3 regions of the Shewanella sp. P1-14-1 genome follow, and region 1 is predicted to be linked to each of the others. Evidence: predicted binding sites of a transcription regulator. Region 1 holds the regulator's gene; each other region holds the start of a gene.
What was found. The regulator NrdR, encoded in region 1, represses ribonucleotide reductase genes. The targets are predictions, from matches to a motif close to AAACACNANATNTNGTGTTT.

Region 1 (6,877 bases):
ATCCAAGTGGTTAGTTGGTTCGTCAAGTAACAACATGTCTGGCTTTTCAAGTAGTAAGCGACAAATTGCGACACGGCGACGTTCACCACCTGATAGCACTTCGATTTTTTCATCCCAATCAGGTAAGCGTAATGCGTTAGCTGCTCGGTCTAAAATAACATCTAGGTTATGAGCATCTTGAGACTGAATAATTGCTTCAAGCTCACCTTGCTCTTTTGCTAATGCATCAAAGTCGGTGTCGGGTTCAGCATAAAGTGCGTAAACTTCATCCAGACGAGTCAGCGCGTTCTTAGCCTCACTGACTGCTTCTTCAATTGCTTCACGAACTGTTTGTGATTCATCAAGCTTAGGTTCTTGTGGCAGGTAACCAATTTTTAGGTCCTGCATCGGACGTGCTTCACCTTCGATTTCGGTATCTAAACCTGCCATGATTTTTAGCAAAGTTGATTTACCAGAACCATTTAAACCAAGTACACCAATTTTGGCGCCAGGGAAAAAACTAAGTGAAATATCTTTGAGGATTTGTTTTTTAGGCGGAACAATCTTTCCTACCCGCAGCATACTATAGACAAATTGAGCCATTTTTAAGGTTCTTTAGTGACCAATGATGATGATAATTCTACTTTATTTTTTGTTTAACTCAAATTTTGGATTAATCAAATTAAAGATAATTTCCAATGAAATTCATGTTCTAAATGCTGGGATTGTGACGCAGAGCAGAGTAGAATACCGCGCAACCCTATATATAAGAACTGCTGTTGGAGACACCAATGCTAAAGAAAGCTATGAATATCGCGGATTACGATCCACAACTGTTTCAAGCCATTGAAGATGAGACTCGTCGCCAAGAAGAGCACATTGAATTAATCGCATCAGAAAACTATACCAGCCCACGTGTTCTTGAAGCACAAGGTTCTCAGTTAACCAATAAGTACGCAGAAGGTTACCCTGGTAAGCGTTACTATGGTGGTTGTGAGCATGTTGATATTGCTGAAGAATTAGCTATTTCACGTGCTAAAGAGTTGTTCGGCGCAACATACGCTAACGTTCAGCCGCATTCTGGTTCTCAGGCAAACTCAGCTGTTTTCATGGCGCTTTTACAAGGTGGTGACACCGTTTTAGGTATGAGCCTGGCACACGGTGGTCACTTGACTCACGGGTCTCATGTGAGCTTTTCAGGCAAATTATACAATGCGGTTCAGTACGGTATCGATGAAACGACTGGCAAAATCGATTATGCAGAAGTTGAGCGTTTAGCTGTTGAACATAAGCCTAAAATGATTATTGCTGGTTTCTCTGCATACTCTGGCATTATCGATTGGGGTAAATTCCGCGAAATCGCTGACAAAGTAGGTGCTTACTTATTTGTTGATATGGCCCACGTTGCAGGTCTTGTTGCTGCTGGTATCTATCCGAACCCGTTACCACATGCACACGTAGTGACAACGACGACACACAAAACACTTGCCGGTCCTCGTGGTGGATTAATTTTATCTGCATCAAACGATGAAGATATCTATAAAAAACTAAATTCAGCAGTATTCCCTGGCGGCCAAGGTGGTCCATTAATGCACGTTATTGCAGCTAAAGCCGTTGCATTTAAAGAAGCATTAGATCCAGAGTTTACGACTTACCAAGAGCAAGTTGTTGCCAACGCTAAAGTGATGGCTAAAACCTTTATCGAACGTGGCTATGATGTGGTATCTGGCGGCACTGATAACCACTTATTCCTGCTTGATTTAATCAGCAAAGATATGACTGGTAAAGATGCTGATGCTGCCTTAGGCAAAGCTAACATCACAGTGAACAAAAACTCGGTGCCAAATGATCCACGTTCACCGTTTGTGACTTCAGGTTTACGTATTGGTTCTCCTGCAATTACACGCCGTGGTTTTACTGAAACTGAATCAGTTGAGTTAACCAACTGGATGTGTGATGTACTTGACGATATTAATAATGAAGCCACGATTGAGCGTGTGAAGAATCAAGTGCTTGAATTATGTGCTAAGTTCCCTGTTTACGGTTAATACCTTTCAAGTGTTCTGTAACAGGAACGTGATTGAGTAAGACTGGCTTTATTCAATTTATCTTGGCAGGATAATCTTATCGATAAGGTTAACCTTATAAAGTAAATAGGATAAACTTTAATGGCTGTAAGTACCGAGTACTTACAGCCATTTTCTTTTTAATTTCAGGAGCGAATATGCATTGCCCATTTTGTAGCGCGACAGATACTAAAGTGATTGACTCTCGACTTGTGGCTGATGGCCACCAAGTACGTCGTCGCCGGGAATGTACAGAGTGCCATGAACGCTTTACGACCTTTGAAGGTGCTGAGCTGGTGATGCCTAGAGTGATCAAACAAGATGGTACTCGTCAGCCATTTGATGAAGAGAAACTTCGTGGCGGTATGCTCAGAGCAGTTGAAAAACGCCCTGTTTCTATGGATCAAATTGAGCAAGCGTTAACAAAAATAAAATCCACGCTTCGTGCGACAGGCGAACGAGAAATTGACTCTGCTATGATCGGTAACTTAATGATGGAGCAGTTAATGGTGCTTGATAAGGTTGCCTATATTCGCTTTGCTTCTGTTTACCGTGCATTTGAAGATGTGTCTCAATTTGGTGAAGCAATCGCTAAGTTACAAAAGTAACCGCTTTATCATTACTTGCCGCTAGCAAAATATTGCTTTTTATCGTTTTGGTGCAATCAAGAAGGTTTTTATGTCTCAGTGGTCTATCCTTGATATTTCAATGATGAGTCTGGCAATTTCATTAGCAGAAAAAGGACGTTATACAACTCGGCCTAATCCAAATGTAGGCTGTGTGATTGCCGTTGGCGAGCAGATTATTGGTCAAGGTTATCATATTAAAGCGGGTGGTCCGCACGCTGAAATTCACGCTTTAAATGCAGTACAAACCACTCAGCAGCAAGATAAATTAAGCCAAGCCACTGCCTATGTCACCCTTGAACCATGCAGTCATTATGGCCGAACCCCTCCTTGCGCATTAGCGTTAATAAGTGCGGGGATAAAAAGGGTTGTTATTGCTGAGGTTGATGCCAACCCGCAAGTGGCAGGTAATGGTATTCGGATGCTACAAGAAGCGGGAATTGAGGTTGAAGTGGGATTATTAACCGAGCAAGCCAAACAACTTAATCTTGGGTTTACTAAGCGAATGCTCACTGGCTTGCCACTTGTTACCATTAAGCTTGCTGCCAGTATTGATGGCAAAACGGCATTGTCTAATGGGGTGTCTAAATGGATTACAGGACCTGAAGCTCGAGCGGATGTGCAAAAGTTACGTGCTCGACAATGCGCCATTATTACTGGTGTAGAAACGGTACTTGCTGACAATCCTTCGATGAATGTCCGTTATGAAGAATTAGGCAGTGTAAAAGAGCATTTAGCAGCAAATGAAATTAAACAACCATTAAGGGTTATTCTAGATAGTAAAGCTAGGCTAACAAATGACTTTGCACTGTTTGAAATAGCGTCTCCTATACTGTTGGTTTCATGTGTGGAATACCCCGCAGAAGTGAGAGAAAGATTTAACAATCATGTTAGTTGTATCACTATTGGTGCAAATGATGATGGACGCGTTGATTTACATGCGTTATTTACTTATTTAGGTAAGCAATGCAATACGGTTCTCGTAGAGGCTGGAGCAACATTAGCGGGTAGTGTCATCAAACAAGGCTTAGGTGATGAATTGTATTTATATCAAGCGATGAAGTTACTGGGTAGCCAAGGTCGTAATTTAGTCCAGCTTGATGATTACCAAGCCATGTCAGATATCCCTAAAATACAACTTAACGATACGCGTCGAGTCGGTGCAGATCTAAGAATGATATTTGCTCTATAAGCAACAAGATTTTTTGCCATTATTTAAACGGTATTAGGCAACGAACACTGTTAAATAATATTGAATAAGATAACAAGTGAGTATTTATGTTTACCGGCATTATTGAAGCCCTAGGCACATTAAGAAAAATTGATCGCAAAGGCGATGATATTCGTTTAAATGTTGCTAGTGGTAGTTTGGATTTATCTGATGTCAAACTAGGAGATAGTATTGCAACCAATGGTGTGTGTTTAACGGTTGTACAATGTTTACCTGATGGTTATGTTGCAGATATTTCAGCTGAAACTGTCGCACTAACTGGTTTTGCTGATTATAAAGTCGGACAAAAGGTTAACCTTGAAAAAGCGGTGATGCCAACGACGCGTTTAGGCGGCCATATGGTAAGCGGGCATGTTGATGGCATTGCAAGGGTTGAGCAACGAAATGTGCGCGGAAAAGCCATCGAGTTCTGGTTACTCGCACCAGAAGACTTATCTCGATATATCGCTCATAAAGGCTCAATAACCATTGACGGAGTTAGCTTAACAGTTAACGAAATTGATGGGCATCGTTTTAGGTTAACGATTGTGCCACATACAGCCGAAGAAACGACCTTGTTGGCTTTGCAAGCCGGCAGTATGGTCAACATCGAAGTGGATTTAATTGCACGTTATTTAGAGCGCTTGATGAACGCTGAAAAAGCCACAAAATCCGAAGGCGGCATCACTATGGAAATGCTAGCCAACGCCGGATTTATGCGATAGAAAATAGAATACCCGAATATATTTAGCCTATGTTGCTGATATAGAAAACTAAACATAAAGGTCTTAACATGGCACTACACAGTATAGAAGAGATCATCGAAGATATTCGTCAGGGTAAAATGGTTATCTTGATGGACGATGAAGATAGAGAGAATGAAGGCGATCTTATCATGGCGGCCGAAAAGGTGACGCCTGAGGCAATTAACTTTATGGCGACCTATGGTCGTGGATTGATTTGCCAAACGATGACCAAAGAGCGCTGTATGCAGTTAAATTTACCTTTAATGGTAACTAATAATAATGCACAGTTTTCGACAAACTTTACTGTATCAATTGAAGCTGCAACAGGTGTAACAACAGGTATTTCAGCTCATGATCGTGCTGTTACAGTTCAGGCGGCTGTTGCAAAAGATGCTAAAGCCGCTGACTTAGTTCAGCCTGGGCATATTTTCCCATTAATGGCACAAGATGGCGGCGTATTAACGCGTGCTGGACACACTGAAGCTGGTTGCGATTTAGCTCGATTAGCAGGTTTGGAGCCTTCAGGTGTGATCGTTGAGATTTTAAATGATGACGGCACGATGGCACGCTGTCCTGATTTAGAAGTGTTTAGTGAAAAACACGGTATTAAAATGGGGACAATTGCTGATTTAATTGAGTACCGTAATACCAAAGAAACCACTGTTGTGCGTGAAGCAGAATGTAAACTACCCACACGCTTTGGTGAGTTTACTATGGTGACATTTAGAGACACCATCGATAATCAATTGCACTATGCATTGGTAAAAGGTGAAGTGAAAGCTGATTGTTTAGTCCGTGTGCACTTGCAAAATACATTTAACGATTTACTTCACTCTGAGCGAGATCAAAAACGTAGCTGGCCACTAGAAAAAGCGATGGAACGCATCGCTAATGAAGGTGGTGTTTTAGTGTTATTAGGCCATGAAGAGCATTCAAGTGAGATGCTAGCCAAAGTAAAAGCGTTTGAAGCAGAAGACAAAGGTCAAGCACCAACAGCGGCGAAATGGGTCGGCACCTCACGTAAAGTGGGCATCGGTTCGCAAATACTCTCAAGTCTTGGTGTCAGCACGATGAGGCTATTGAGTTCGCCGAAACATTATCATTCGTTATCGGGCTTCGGTTTAGAAGTGACTGATTACATTGCAGAATAATTCACTAATTTAGTGAAGTTAACATTTATCATTAATTGCACAGGACTCAGGGCATTTTGCTGTGGTATTATACCGCCACTTTTGCCCAGAGCTGGGTGCTTTAGCTAATTTAGGTAAGATAATGAACGTAGTTCAAGGTAATATCGAAGCAAAAAATGCCAAAGTGGCGATCGTTGTATCGCGTTTCAATAGTTTCTTAGTTGAGAGTCTGCTTGATGGCGCAATAGATACACTAAAACGTTTTGGTCAGGTTGAAGATGACAACATTACTGTTGTTCGTGTTCCTGGCGCTGTTGAATTACCGCTGGCTGCACGACGTGTTGCTGCTTGTGGGAAATTTGACGGTATCATTGCACTTGGTGCTGTGATTCGTGGTGGTACTCCGCATTTTGATTTAGTTGCAGGCGAGTGTAACAAGGGTCTAGCTCAAGTTGCTTTAGAGTTTGATATTCCTGTTTCATTTGGCGTGTTAACCACAGATACTATTGAGCAAGCTATTGAGCGCTCTGGTACTAAAGCAGGTAACAAAGGTACTGAAGCTGCCCTTGGCCTACTTGAAATGGTTAATGTTCTGCAAGAATTAGAACAACAGTTGGTATAGTAGTAGGAAAAGTAATGAAGCCTTCAGAGCGCCGTAAGGCACGCCGTTTAGCTGTTCAAGCTATCTATTCGTGGCAGTTAAGCCAAAATAACGTTGCTGACGTTGAACACGAATTTTTAACTGAGCAAAACATTAACGGTGTTGATGTAGCTTATTTTCGTGAGTTGCTATCAGGTGTAGCAACAAAAGCGACTCAACTTGATGCGCTTTTAAAGCCACATTTAGATCGTGATATTGAAGACGTATCGCCAGTTGAGAAAGCCATTGTGCGCTTAGCTGCGTATGAACTCACTTATCGTAAAGATGTGCCATTTAAAGTGGCTATCAACGAAGGTATCGAATTAGCGAAAGCCTTTGGTGCCGATGACAGTCATAAGTTTGTCAATGGTATGCTAGATAAGCTTGTTACTCGTAAGTAATAAATAAAACGGTATCTTCGGATACCGTTTTTGTATGGCTTACCGATTTCTATAACAGTAGGTGGGCGGGCAACCGTAC
Region 2 (6,877 bases), on a different contig from region 1:
GTTGGGCGTTGGTTCCAGAACATATTGCCGGTTCTCAGTGGTATTCAGGTGAAATAAAAGAGTTGAGCACTTACCATATACCCGAATCATTGTTGATTGAAATGGGGTTAGTTAAACGACGAGACAAAGGTGCTGGCAATATTATGAATTGGATGTTTGCTGAACTTGAAGCTATGTTTCTTGAGGCTAAAAAGAACAAAAATTAGGGTTAACTATTTATCTTAGCGACTTTTTTGTTGATATTTGGATTATTACGGTGATGAGATAATCGGTAAAAACGAATACTTGCTATTGAAAATTGAAACGAACGAGAAGGTTCGTTTCATATTTAATCGAGTGTAATCAGTGTTTTGTTATGCTGAACATAAAGGTTACTTGGTTCATCTGTAGTGAGATCGAGATCTAGGTTCGTCTCAGGTACACAGCAACAAGGCAAGCATTCATCAGCTTCTAGTTCGACCAAAGGTTCAGAAATATAAGTCACTGAACCTTTATTGATACGAGTTTTACACGAACCGCAAAAACCATTTCTGCACTCAGAAAAGATATTTACTTTTTTTATCTCGAGTACATCTAGTAAGGTGTGTTGCTGTTGATTAAACAACAACACTGGCTCACCATTTAAACTAACAATAGGTGCTTTTTTGAAGTTGGGCTTATAGGTCAAAGTCAGAAAACTCATCGCTGTCAACGGCCGAATCAATTTGACCAACTAAGTAAGATGAGACTTCAACTTCTTGTGGTGCCACTTGTACAGCATCACTTTCAAGCCAGTTTTTCATCCATGGTAACGGGTTAGTTTGTTCAGCATAGGGTTGAGGCAAGTTAACGGCTTTCATACGTTGGTTAGTAATGTACTCAACGTACTGACATAAAATTTGCTCATTTAAACCGATCATTGAACCGTCTTTGAATAAGTATTTAGCCCATTCTTTCTCTTGCTCTGCTGCTTTATAAAAAATGTCGTAGGCTTGATCGTGACACTCTTTGGCAATTTCACCCATTTCAGGATCATCTTTGCCGCCTTGCATAATATTAAGAATATGCTGAGTGCTATTTAAATGTAAGGCTTCATCACGGGCAATTAAACGAATAATTTTCGCATTGCCTTCCATTAATTTACGTTCAGCAAAAGCAAATGAACATGCAAAACTGACATAAAAACGAATCGCTTCTAATGCATTTACAGACATCATGCATAAATACAGAGACTTTTTAAGGATACGTGGACTAACAGTGATTTCTTTACCGTTAACCAGATGTGTTCCTTCACCATGTAAATTAAGCACTTGGGTCAGTTCAATTAAATCATCGTAGTATTGAGCAATATCACCTGCACGTTTTAAAATTTCTTTATTCACCACGATATCATCAAATACGACAGACGGATCATTAACAATATTACGAATAATGTGGGTATAAGAACGCGAGTGAATTGTTTCTGAAAAAGACCAAGTTTCAATCCATGTTTCTAATTCAGGTAACGATACTAACGGTAATAACGCCACATTCGGTGAGCGACCTTGAATAGAATCTAATAATGTTTGGTACTTAAGGTTTGAAATGAAAATGTGTTTTTCATGTTCTGGTAAACCTTGGTAATCAATTTTGTCTTTGCTTACGTCTACTTCTTCTGGGCGCCAGAAAAAAGATAATTGCTTTTCAATTAGCTTTTCAAAAACTTCATATTTTTGTTGATCATAACGAGCAACGTTAACTGACTGTCCCATGAACATAGGTTCGTTCATCGGATTATTTGGTGTTTGACAAAAAGTAGAATAAGCCATTTATATATCCTAAAAAAGCGGGGATAAGTCCCCGCATTTAAATGCAAATTGTTGAATTAAATCTTACAAGCGCCGCCTGCACAGCCATCATCTTCTTTCTCAACGACGGTAATGTCGTCAAGGTTGTCTGATGCTCCATCACGGGTGTTGTGGTAGTAAAGTGTTTTAACACCAAGTTTATAGGCTGTTAATAGATCTTTCAGCAAAGTTTTCATCGGTACTTTTTGACCGTCAAAACGTGTTGGATCGTAGTTCGTGTTAGCCGAAATTGCTTGGTCGACGAATTTTTGCATGATACCAACGAGCTGTAAATAACCATCATTATTTGGCATATTCCACAGCAATTCATATTGATGTTTTAGCTCATCAAAGTCAGGTACGACTTGCTTTAATTGCCCATCCTTACTTGCTTTAACGCTGATTAAGCCACGTGGCGGCTCGATGCCATTTGTTGCATTAGAAATTTGCGAAGACGTTTCTGATGGCATTAATGCTGATAGAGTAGAGTTACGTAAGCCGTGAGCTTTAATGTCACTACGTAATCCTTCCCAATCCATATGTAATGGTTCATCACAGATTTTGTCTAAATCACGCTTATATGTGTCAATTGGTAAAACACCTTCAGCGTAAGTCGTTTCATTAAATAAAGGACATGCACCTTGCTCTTTTGCTAGGTTCATAGAAGCTTTGAGTAAGTAGAACTGAATCGCTTCAAATGTCTTATGGGTTAAGTTATTACCAGAGCCATCAGAATATTTCATGCCATTTTTCGCAAGGTAATTTGCGAAGTTAATAACGCCTATACCTAGCGTTCTACGGTTCATAGAACCCAGTTGAGCAGAGATAATTGGGTAATCTTGATAATCAAGTAAATTATCTAATGCACGAACGGCTAGGTCTGCAAGCGGTTCTAATTCAGATAAGTCTTTGATAGCACCCAAGTTAAGCGCTGATAAAGTACATAATGCAATTTCACCATTAGGATCTTCAATGTTACGCATTGGCTTAGTTGGTAAAGCGATTTCTAAACAAAGGTTAGACTGTTTAATTGGCGCTACTTGCGGGTCAAATGGACTATGAGTATTACAGTGATCAACATTTTGAATATAGATTCGGCCAGTTGATGCTCGTTCTTGCATCATTAATGAAAATAATTCAACAGCTTTAATCTCTTTACGACGAATGCTGCTATCCGCTTCGTATTGAAGATATAGGCGCTCAAACTCTACTTGGTCAGCGAAGAATGCATCGTATAACCCAGGTACATCAGATGGGCTAAATAAGCTAATATTTTCAGACTTAATTAAACGTTGGTACATCAATTTGTTTAATTGCACGCCGTAATCTAAATGACGAACACGGTTATCTTCTACACCACGGTTATTTTTAAGCACAAGAAGTGATTCAACCTCTAGGTGCCATAATGGGTAAAATAATGTGGCTGCGCCGCCACGAACTCCGCCTTGTGAGCAAGACTTTACCGCAGTTTGGAAATATTTATAAAACGGTAAGCAACCAGTGTGGAATGCTTCACCGCCTCGGATTGGGCTACCTAAAGCTCGAATACGACCTGCGTTAATACCAATACCCGCACGTTGACTTACGTATTTTACAATTGAAGATGCTGTCGCATTGATTGAATCAAGGCTATCGTCACATTCAATTAATACGCACGAACTGAATTGACGAGTAGGGGTGCGCACACCAGCCATGATTGGCGTTGGAAGTGAAATTTTAAATGTCGATACGGCATCGTAGAAACGCTTAATGTAGTCAAGGCGTGTTTCTTTTGGATACTTAGCAAATAAGCAAGCAGCTACCAAGATATAGAGAAACTGTGCACTTTCGTAAATTTCATTAGTCACTCGGTTTTGAACTAAGTATTTCCCTTCGAGTTGCTTAACAGCAGCATATGAGAAGTCCATGTCACGCCAGTGGTCGATGTAGCTATCTAAGATAGTTAACTCTTCTGCTGTGTAGTCTTCGATAATGTGCTTGTCGTACTTACCCAACTCAACCAAACGATTGACTTGATCAATTAATTTTGGAGGCTCGAATTGACCGAAGGCTTTTTTACGCAGATGAAAAACAGCTAAACGCGCAGCAAGAAATTGGTAATCTGGTGACTCTGGAGAGATTAAGTCAGCTGCTGCTTTGATGATTGTTTCGTGAATAGCCTCTGTAGGAATGCCTTCAAAAAACTGTAAGTGAGAACGTAATTCTACTTCTGAAACTGATACGTTGTTTAAGCCTTTGGCTGCCCACTCGATTACGCGATGGATTTTATCTAAATCGATTGTTTCGCGTTCGCCACTGCGTTTAGTGACTGTCATATTGCTGTTCATTAAAAAGAGGCCTTGATTCGATATTTATTGGTGTAATTTATTCATTGGATCTTTTTTTATCGACTACGTTACGATCGCCAATAAATCACAATACGTCCCTTGTAAGTTGATCATCCAAATTCAATTAACAAACTAATATTGATAAAAATACTAGTGTTACAGCGAGATACTGCGCTTTTATCGCTAGTGCCTCGTATTGATGTCACACACAAGATATGGTGTTTTATAAAAACTAACATACAAGATAGTGAGGTTGGTCACCATTTGCAAGTAGGATTTTGATTAATAAGTTGTGGATATCTTCTGGATAGTCATTCAAGTTAGTAAAAGCTAACCTGCTAACGCAAAATAGCCTTTGAATTTCTCGTGACGTTGTTTTTTTAGACAGTTAACGTGATTAGATTGATCGCTAAAATATTCAGCGATCGATTGTTTTTATATAAAAATAGTTTGATTTTTTTTGTGATGTTTGAACGTAAAATGAAAAATGAGTTTTCATTTGGCTTTATGAGATAAAGTACAGTGTCATTGATGAGTTCATTGCACTAAATTGACTACTGTTATCCTTAGAACAGTGAGATAAAAAGTGAAGTGACAGCAATGCCGTTAGTACAGAAAAGTCGTTAGTAAAGAAACTCTATAGTGAGGGCATTAAAGGCTTGCTGATATGTATCGAAAGTGAGTCATGTCAATGATGCTTCAACTGCGACATTTGAAGCAGCAATTTACCAATCACTTTTGCATCATTACATTAAGATTTACATGTAAGCATTGAATTTATGAAGAGTACTATTTTAGTTGTTCTTGTTATTCAAAAAATTGGAGTAAATCGTTAACTGTGTTAAATACAATTTTACTTGGCCATAAGTCTGGCTGGTCATCGTCTGAAAGATATCCCCACATAGCAGTGCCGCCAATCATGCCCGCATTACTAGCTGCGACTAGATCTCGCTCAGCATCACCTAGGTATAATATATTTGCAGGCGCACAGTTAATTTGCTGAGCTGCTAATAACATAGGGGCAGTGTGAGGTTTAGGGTGAAGGGTAGAGTCGCCACTAACGATGCTAGTTAAACGTTCAGTTAGCCCTAAAGCATCAATTAACGGACGAGTAAACTTTGCTTGTTTATTTGTTACCACCCCAAACGGTATTGCTTTTGTTTCAAGTAAAGTGAGAAATGAAGCTAAACCTTCGAATAAAGAGGCTTTTTGACCATTCACTTTTTTATAGTGTTCAAGCAGACTCTGTTGAATGCTTACTTGCTCTGATTCATTTAACTCTGGTACAGCAGCATTTACTAAGGCCAAACTTCCGTGTGAAGCTGAATAGCGTAGTGCTTCGACGGACTTAGGGGAGATTTCGCGCTCTTGCAAGGCTAAATTTAATGCATATACCAGATCTGGTGCGGTATCAGCCAAGGTTCCATCCAAATCAAATAATACTGCTTTAATCTGATCCGTCGCACTAATTTGATTCATTGTACTACCTTAGGTTTTAATTCGTTTATCAATAATGGAAAGAGTAACGTCACGTTATATTGGGTTAAGTAATCAAACGAATAAATAGATTAACTAAGCAAGCTAAGTAAACAGACTAATAATGACATTAAATAAAAGTGTAGAACATCAACTAGCCTGGTTTTGAACACTGCTAATAGGCAATAAGTGGTCATGTCCTTTAATCATTAACCATTAACCATTAACTATTAAACAATGACATGACCTGAATTGTGTGTTTTATCCAGCTTTTTGAGTCGCTATCATATAGTTTACGTCAAGTTTATTGGTATATTTATACACACCTGTTAACGGGTTATGAGTAATGCCTAAGGCATCTCTACAGATTAAATCAGTTTGATCGACCAAATTGATTAATTCTGACGGCTTAATAAACTTACTGTGATCATGGGTACCAACAGGCAGCATCTTTAATACATATTCTGCGCCTACTATCGCTTGTATGTAAGACATCATATTTCTATTTATGGTAGAAAAGAAAACAAATCCATCTGGTTTTACCATATCGCAGCATGCACGAATCACTGATAATGGATCCGGTACGTGCTCAAGCATTTCCATACACGTTACGACATCATATTTTTCGCTATTGTTAGCAGCGTGTTCTTCTGCAGTCATAGTGTCATAGTGAATATCGATACCAGTTTCGAGCGCATGAAGCTTGGCCACTTCAATTTGCGCATCACCCATATCAAGACCGGTTACTTTAGCGCCGACTTTTGCCATGCTCTCAGATAAAATACCGCCGCCACAACCGATATCAATAACATGTTTATCAAACAAACCGCCGCAAGTTTGATCGATATAATTTAATCTTAAAGGATTAAGTTGGTGTAGTGGTTTGAAATCACCATTTGGATCCCACCAAGACTGTGCCATTTGCGCAAACTTTTCGATTTCTTGGTGATCAACATTCTGTTGATTTTGGTTTTCTTGATTAGACATAACAGGACCCATAATATATTTATGATTATTGCAGGTATTATAACCATCCGTTTCAATAAACAAAGTGAGATAAAACAAGATTAATTTTCAATTGATTATATAAGCAGCAATCTTTGCCGATAAAAAACACATTAATTCTCAAAACACGTATATCAGGAAATTAAAAAGTAGAACTTACGAATCAAATTAGGGGAATTATCGCTGTTTTTATTAAGTTTTTCACTTGCATTCACTTATTGTTGTTCTAGGGTCTAGCCACTTTATATATCTGTGTTAGAATGC
Region 3 (6,877 bases), on a different contig from region 1:
CGACACTCAGGTACGTTGAATGTTTCCACTTCGTAAGTTAATAAGCTAATGATGGCTTCGCCACCTTTTAATTCCACACCACAAATTTTCATGTTTCACCTTACTGTTAATCTGGTTTAAATCTTTATCATGCCGATTTGCTGTTAAAACAGCATGATGTTTTAATGAGGTTTACTCTTCGCCAAGCTCGTGTTCATTGTCTTCAACAATGCTGTTGTCGTTTTCAACAATTTTGGCTGGCTTAGCTTTACGACGCATTGGCGCATCACCAATATCGACGCCAGTAATAAAGCGTTTATCCCGTTTAGGTGCAATTTTAGGCTTTTTAGCCGTGTTACGCTTTTTATTGGCAGCTTTAGGGTCATTGGCCTTGGTATTTTTGTTACCCGTTTTTGGCTTATCTTTTAACCCTTTAAATTTTCCTTCAAGACCCTCTATGGTCGAAAAGTCGAAATTCTTGCGTAAAAATACTTGGATTTTCTTAAAGCTGTCCCAGTCTTTAGGACCGACTAAAGAAATCGCATCACCTTTAGCACCTGCTCGACCTGTACGGCCAATGCGATGGACGTATTCTTCGGCAAATTTAGGCATGTCAAAGTTAATCACTAATGACACGTTTAATAAATCTAGGCCACGAGAGGCGACATCCGTTGTAACTAATATTTTCTGCTGACCACGGCTAAATTTGTCCATGATCTGATTACGAGCTGATTGGTTTAAGTCACCACTTAATGCGGCAGTTTCCAATCCTTGCTCAGCAAGTAATTTAGCTAATCGGTCGGTATCAGCACGCGTCGCTGTAAATATGATGACCTGTTTATGCTGCTCGGTTTTGAGAATGTGCTGCAATAGGGCTTGCTTATGATCTAAGTGGTCAACTAAATACACACGTTGCTGAATGTCTTTATGCTCGTTATGAGATGCCCCAATGGCGACATGGCTCGGCGTTTTAAGTAATGTGGCAGCAATATCATTAATATGGTCATGATCTAACGTGGCTGAAAACATTAATGTTTGTCGACGTTTGTGATCTGCAGCTTCGTTAATGGCTTTTAATTGCGGCGCAAAACCTAAATCAAGCATTCGGTCGGCTTCATCAAGAATAAGGAGCTCTAAGCCATTTAAGTAAAGATGACGTTGCTCTAAGTGATCAGCGATACGCCCGGGTGTAGCCACAATAAAGTGAGGGTCACGAGATAACGATTTAGCTTGATCATTAAAGTTTTCCCCTCCTAAAATACTGACCGCTTTATACTGGGTATTTGCCACTAATAAACGTAATTGACCGTATACTTGCTGAGCCAATTCCCTTGTCGGTAGTAATATCAACACACGAGGGTCTTTTTTAGAAAGCGCTTTTGTTGAAATAACACGCTGAAGAGCGGGTAACAAAAACGCCAAGGTTTTACCTGAACCGGTTTTTGAAGATGCCATTAAATCTTTACCTGCTAAGGCAATTGGCAGGGCTTGCTGCTGAATTTCGGTTGGCTCAGAAATGCCCATATGCTTTAGACTTTCAAGTAAGCGTTTGTCTAAAGAAAAATCGGTAAATAACAAAGGTAAATCCCCTAAAAAATGATAGCCAGATATTATAACGTGTATGCTAGGCGATAGCCAACAGCTAAAGGCTCAGTTATGCTGAGTTTATAAGATTAATTGAGTCAAATTAAGCTACAAGGGATGTAAAAGATGTCGGAGCATGAAAATGAGCCTGCGGTAAATAAACCATTAAGAGTCGGTGTGGCACTGGGTAGTGGCGCAGCTAAAGGTTGGGCCCATATCGGTGTGTTGAAAGAACTGGCTGAAATGGGAATACATCCAGATAAAATTGCAGGATGTTCAGTTGGTGCATTGGTAGGTGCAGCGTATGCCAATGATCATCTTGATGAGCTAGAAGCGTGGGTGCGTGGTTTTTCCAGTTGGGATGTTTTAGGTCTGATGGATTTAAGCTGGCGTAAAGGCGGGCTGATAAGCGGTGAAAAAGTTTTTGATGTGCTGGCTGGCCGAATTGGTGAGCTAAAAATTGAACAACTGAAAAAACCATTCTCAGCGGTGGCAACTGATTTATACTCCGGACAAGAAATTTGGTTTAAAGAAGGGGATTTACGACACGCTGTTAGAGCATCATGTTCAATGCCAGGTTTTTTACCACCTGTTCAACTAGAAGACAGATGGCTAGTCGACGGCGCTGTGGTGAATCCTGTTCCAGTATCAATGTGTCGTGCGATGGGAGTTGATGTGGTCATTGCTGTTGATTTAAACGGCCATCGCCGTAACAGTATGCATATGTTGCCACAACAGATGAAAAGCCGTGCTCCTACAGCGTTAGAAAAACAACAACAAGAAGGCAAAGAGCCAGACTCTGCTTTTATGGATATTCTGGGTAAAGGTAAAGAGTACATTGCTAGCTTTTCAGAGAAGTTTTCGATGTCGACTAAATCCCACCCAGGCATGATTGCAGTGATGTCTCAGTCAATGGATATTCTAGAGCAGCGCCATAAACGTGCCAGACTGATGGGCGATCCACCTGATGTTTGCTTAGTTCCTCAGCTTGCTGATATAGGCACCATGGAGTTTCATCGTGCGGCAGAAGCCATTGAAGCTGGCAGGCAGTCTGTGCGTCAAACTGCTCATTTAATCAACTCTGCTTTAGGGCGATAACGTTTTTCAATTACTCGGTCAAGCTCTGTTTTGCCAAATAGTGCAGAGCTTGGCAGTAATATTTTTCATTTCACTTCCCCTCATCAAACTATGATCCAGATCATAGATTTCTAGTCTTCGTTATAGCTTAATACACCATATCTAGTGTTTATTGGTTTCTTGTTGTGGATATATAGTGTTTATATCCTGTGCATAAATGGAGTAAAAGTAATGCCTGTAGTAATTAAAAGGGACGGTTGTCGGACTGTATTTGATGAGTCTAGAATTAGGGATGCCATCGTTGCTGCAATGGCGACGGCTACAGGTCATGCTGATGTTGATTACGCCGCTACCATTGCGGGTGTAATCCGAAATCAAGTCGCGAACGAAGAAGAAGTACAAATTCACCATTTACAAGATTTAGTGGAAAATCTATTAATGGAAGGGCCTCATAAAGAGGTTGCACGTCATTATATTGAATACCGTCACGATCGTGATATTTGCCGTGAAGCAAAAAGTAAACTTAACTGTGAAATTCGTGGGTTAGTTGAGCAAAGTGATAGCTCAATTTTGAACGAAAATGCTAATAAAGACGCTAAAGTTATTCCTACACAACGCGACTTACTCGCGGGTATTGTAGCCAAGCATTATGCTAAATCACACTTGTTACCAAAAGACATTGTAGCTGCTCATGAATCGGGTCAACTGCATTATCATGATTTAGATTATGCGCCTTTCTTCCCGATGTTTAACTGCATGTTAATTGATTTAGCAGGCATGATGACCCATGGCTTTAAAATGGGTAATGCCGAAATTGATACACCAAAATCAATTTCAACTGCCACAGCGGTCACTGCGCAGATTATTGCCCAAGTTGCTAGCCATATTTACGGCGGCACAACGATTAACCGTATCGATGAAGTGTTAGCGGAATTTGTGCAAAAGAGTTACCAGAAACAATTGGTGATTGGTAAAGAGTGGGGCGTGAGCGATGTGGAAGCATTTGCTATGGCGCAAACTGAAAAAGAATGTCATGACGCATTCCAGTCATTAGAATATGAAGTGAACACTCTGCACACTGCTAATGGTCAGACTCCGTTTGTGACGTTTGGTTTTGGTCTAGGTACCAGCTGGGAGTCACGCTTAATTCAAAAGTCGATACTAACAGTACGTATGGCAGGCCTTGGTAAAAACCGTAAAACCGCGGTGTTCCCAAAACTTGTATTTGCCATTCGTGATGGCGTAAACCATAAAGCGGCTGACAGTAATTACGATATTAAAAAGCTGGCTTTAGAATGTGCCACGATGCGCATGTACCCTGATATTTTAAATTACGAGCAAGTTGAACGTGTTACTGGTTCGTTTAAAACGCCAATGGGCTGTCGCTCTTTCTTAGGTACATATGAAGAGAATGGCGAGTTAATTCATGAAGGCCGTAATAATTTAGGTGTGGTTAGCCTTAACTTACCTAGAATCGCAATCGAAGCTAAAGGCGATGAAAAAGCCTTCTTTGCATTACTTGATGAGAGAATGACTTTAGCACGTAAAGCGTTAGATACTCGTATTGCTCGTCTTGTGGGGGTTAAGGCCCGCGTAGCGCCAATCTTATATATGGAAGGCGCATGTGGTGTTCGTTTAAAAGCTGATGATGATATTTCTGAAATCTTCAAAAATGGTCGTGCGTCTATTTCATTAGGTTATATCGGACTTCATGAGACAATTAATGCTCTTTACGGCACAGAAGAGCATGTATTTGATAGTGAGCTACTGCGTACTAAAGCCGTTGAAATTATTAATGTTATGAAGCGTGCCACGGAGTCGTGGAAGGCTGAAACAGGTTATGGCTTTAGTTTATACAGCACGCCAAGCGAAAATCTATGCAGCCGTTTTTGCCAGTTGGATGCAAAACAGTTTGGTGTGGTTGAAGGTGTGACAGATAAAGGCTATTACACCAATAGTTTCCATTTAGATGTGGAAAAGAAAGTAAACCCATACGATAAAATTGACTTTGAATTGCCATATCCTGAGCTAACAAACGGTGGATTTATTTGTTATGGCGAGTTCCCTAATATGCAACATAACGTTGAAGCATTAGAAAACGTTTGGGATTACAGCTATAGCCGAGTGCCATACTACGGTACCAATACACCTATTGATGAATGTTATGATTGCGGCTTTGTTGGTGAGTTTAACTGTACAAGTAAAGGCTTTGTCTGTCCTAAATGTGGCAACCATGAGCCAAGTAGAGTGTCAGTAACTCGTCGAGTATGTGGTTACTTAGGTAGCCCAGATGCCAGACCGTTTAACCATGGTAAGCAAGAAGAAGTAAAACGCCGGGTTAAACATATCTAGTACTCGTTCTATGTCATATCAAAAACAATAAGGCGCTGAATAGCGCCTTATCTTTTGAGTGGCTAAAGTCTTAAAAGGGCGAGATCAAATAAGGCGAGTTGAAATAGGACTGCTAGGAATAAGTCACTAAGTGCTAGATATGGTATTAAACAGCATATTTTAAGACAGTTGACTCCAGTGCATTAGCTTTTTAAAGGTATAAAGTTATGAATTTTCATCAGTATTACCCAGTCGATGTGGTAAATGGACCTGGTACGCGTTGTACCTTATTCGTAGCTGGATGTGAGCACCAATGTCGTGGCTGTTATAACCAATCAACTTGGGACCCACGCTCAGGTAATGAATTTACTCAAGCGATGGAAGATCAAGTGATTGCAGATTTACAAGATACACGGATTAAACGTCGTGGTTTGTCTTTATCTGGTGGTGATCCTTTATTTGCGGATAATTTGCCTGCTATGTTAGCGCTAGTAAAAAGAGTGAAGCGTGAGTGCCCAGATAAAGATATCTGGTTGTGGAGTGGCTACCAATTAGCGGAAATGTCTTTAAAGCAGCAACAAGTACTAGCTTACGTAAATGTGTTAATTGATGGCAAATTTGAGCAAGATCTTGCCGACCCAAGCCTTAAATGGAAAGGTAGCGCTAATCAAGTGGTTCACGATTTGAGTCAGTTGATTGTGCTAAGTTAGTCGGCATATTTAACAACCGGTAATCGTTTCACCGATAATGACATTATTGTCTGTTCTGTCAAATACATAATAAGCAAAGCATTGGTCACTTACGCTGTAAGAAGGGTAATAAACTGCGACAGAGTTACCTGGGATATAGGCAACTCCAATGCTGGTGGGGCCACTGGAGCCTTCAAATAACATGAAGCAAAAATCACTATTGGTAACACATTCTTTATCAGGTTGATTCTGGCCTTCATCTTGTAAGCTCGCATCAAGTAAATACGTCAATGCATCTTGATTATATAACCAAGGATGGCCAAATATGGTTTGGACAAATTCACCTGTTTCTAAATAAAATCCACCTTGGCTGTCAGTAGAGCTTGAACTACTATTTCGATCATTTTTCTCGATCCCTAATATGGCAGACTTGGCAAATACTAATTCATCAAAGCCTTCAAAAGCGCCAGATACACCTTGTATTCCTGATGCGTGAGCTTCATCAGCAACGGATAAAAACCTCGGTGCAGCAATAACAGCAATGATCCCCAATATAATGATGACCACAACCAACTCTATTAAAGTAAAACCTGCATGATGCTGGGTTTGATTAGATAGATTTTGATGTAAATTATTATTGTTATGCATATTAAAGAATATCCCAAAAGGAAAATTGAGTCCGTTAATCACTTGGCCACAGATCCATCAGGCTCAATTAATGATAGTGCATTTAACACCTTATTGAACTTAAAGGTCAATTTAGCTGCAGTAATGCACAAAATTATGCACTGTAACAAGTTTTGAAGTTAGCTTATTCAGCCGCTTTAGGTATATAATTTGCGTTCGAAAAAGTGTTGTTCGATAACAAAACAACTTTTTGCTATCGATAGCATGAAAGAATTTAAGGTAAAGAAATGAATTTAAAACAAGAACTGCAAACATTAAATGATAAAGCAGAGAAGTTTCGTCGTAAGCTTGCTGCCGCTGAAGCTCGTGAAGACAAAGCCGTTATCATGCAGTTTAAGAAAGAAATTGCTACAGTGACTAAACGTATTGCCAGTTTGAAAAATCAGCAGTCTCGTTTATTGAACAAGCAAGGCCAAGATATCAAAGGTTTGAAATTTAGCCGTGAGCTCACCAAAGCTGAACAAGCTGACATGGGTAAATTAAAAAAATCGGTAAAAGGTCTAGTGGTTGTTCATCCTATGACGGCTGTA

Region 2: nrdA (class 1a ribonucleoside-diphosphate reductase subunit alpha) is a predicted target of NrdR. The motif match lies at 4,337-4,356, and genes of this name have one in related genera.
Region 3: nrdD (anaerobic ribonucleoside-triphosphate reductase) is a predicted target of NrdR. The motif match lies at 2,792-2,811, and genes of this name have one in related genera.

What each region holds. Positions count from the first base shown of each region.
Region 1 is NZ_LKTL01000006.1:170,548-177,424, forward strand. Features, by position in the region: gene ettA (energy-dependent translational throttle protein EttA) at 1-582, opposite strand, end outside; gene glyA (serine hydroxymethyltransferase) at 771-2,027, shown strand; gene nrdR (transcriptional regulator NrdR) at 2,204-2,653, shown strand; gene ribD (bifunctional diaminohydroxyphosphoribosylaminopyrimidine deaminase/5-amino-6-(5-phosphoribosylamino)uracil reductase RibD) at 2,724-3,863, shown strand; gene AN944_RS06320 (riboflavin synthase) at 3,950-4,606, shown strand; gene ribBA (bifunctional 3,4-dihydroxy-2-butanone-4-phosphate synthase/GTP cyclohydrolase II) at 4,675-5,778, shown strand; gene ribE (6,7-dimethyl-8-ribityllumazine synthase) at 5,900-6,379, shown strand; gene nusB (transcription antitermination factor NusB) at 6,394-6,798, shown strand.
Region 2 is NZ_LKTL01000012.1:103,036-109,912, reverse strand. Features, by position in the region: gene AN944_RS10585 (LysR family transcriptional regulator) at 1-206, shown strand, start outside; gene yfaE (class I ribonucleotide reductase maintenance protein YfaE) at 329-682, opposite strand; gene nrdB (class Ia ribonucleoside-diphosphate reductase subunit beta) at 657-1,787, opposite strand; gene nrdA (class 1a ribonucleoside-diphosphate reductase subunit alpha) at 1,844-4,132, opposite strand; gene AN944_RS10565 (HAD family hydrolase) at 4,940-5,611, opposite strand; gene ubiG (bifunctional 2-polyprenyl-6-hydroxyphenol methylase/3-demethylubiquinol 3-O-methyltransferase UbiG) at 5,870-6,595, opposite strand.
Region 3 is NZ_LKTL01000013.1:62,899-69,775, reverse strand. Features, by position in the region: gene AN944_RS11095 (DUF3010 family protein) at 1-92, opposite strand, end outside; gene AN944_RS11090 (DEAD/DEAH box helicase) at 172-1,557, opposite strand; gene rssA (patatin-like phospholipase RssA) at 1,690-2,661, shown strand; gene nrdD (anaerobic ribonucleoside-triphosphate reductase) at 2,872-4,992, shown strand; gene nrdG (anaerobic ribonucleoside-triphosphate reductase-activating protein) at 5,199-5,681, shown strand; gene AN944_RS22025 (prepilin-type N-terminal cleavage/methylation domain-containing protein) at 5,691-6,308, opposite strand; gene AN944_RS11065 (YibL family ribosome-associated protein) at 6,575-6,877, shown strand, end outside.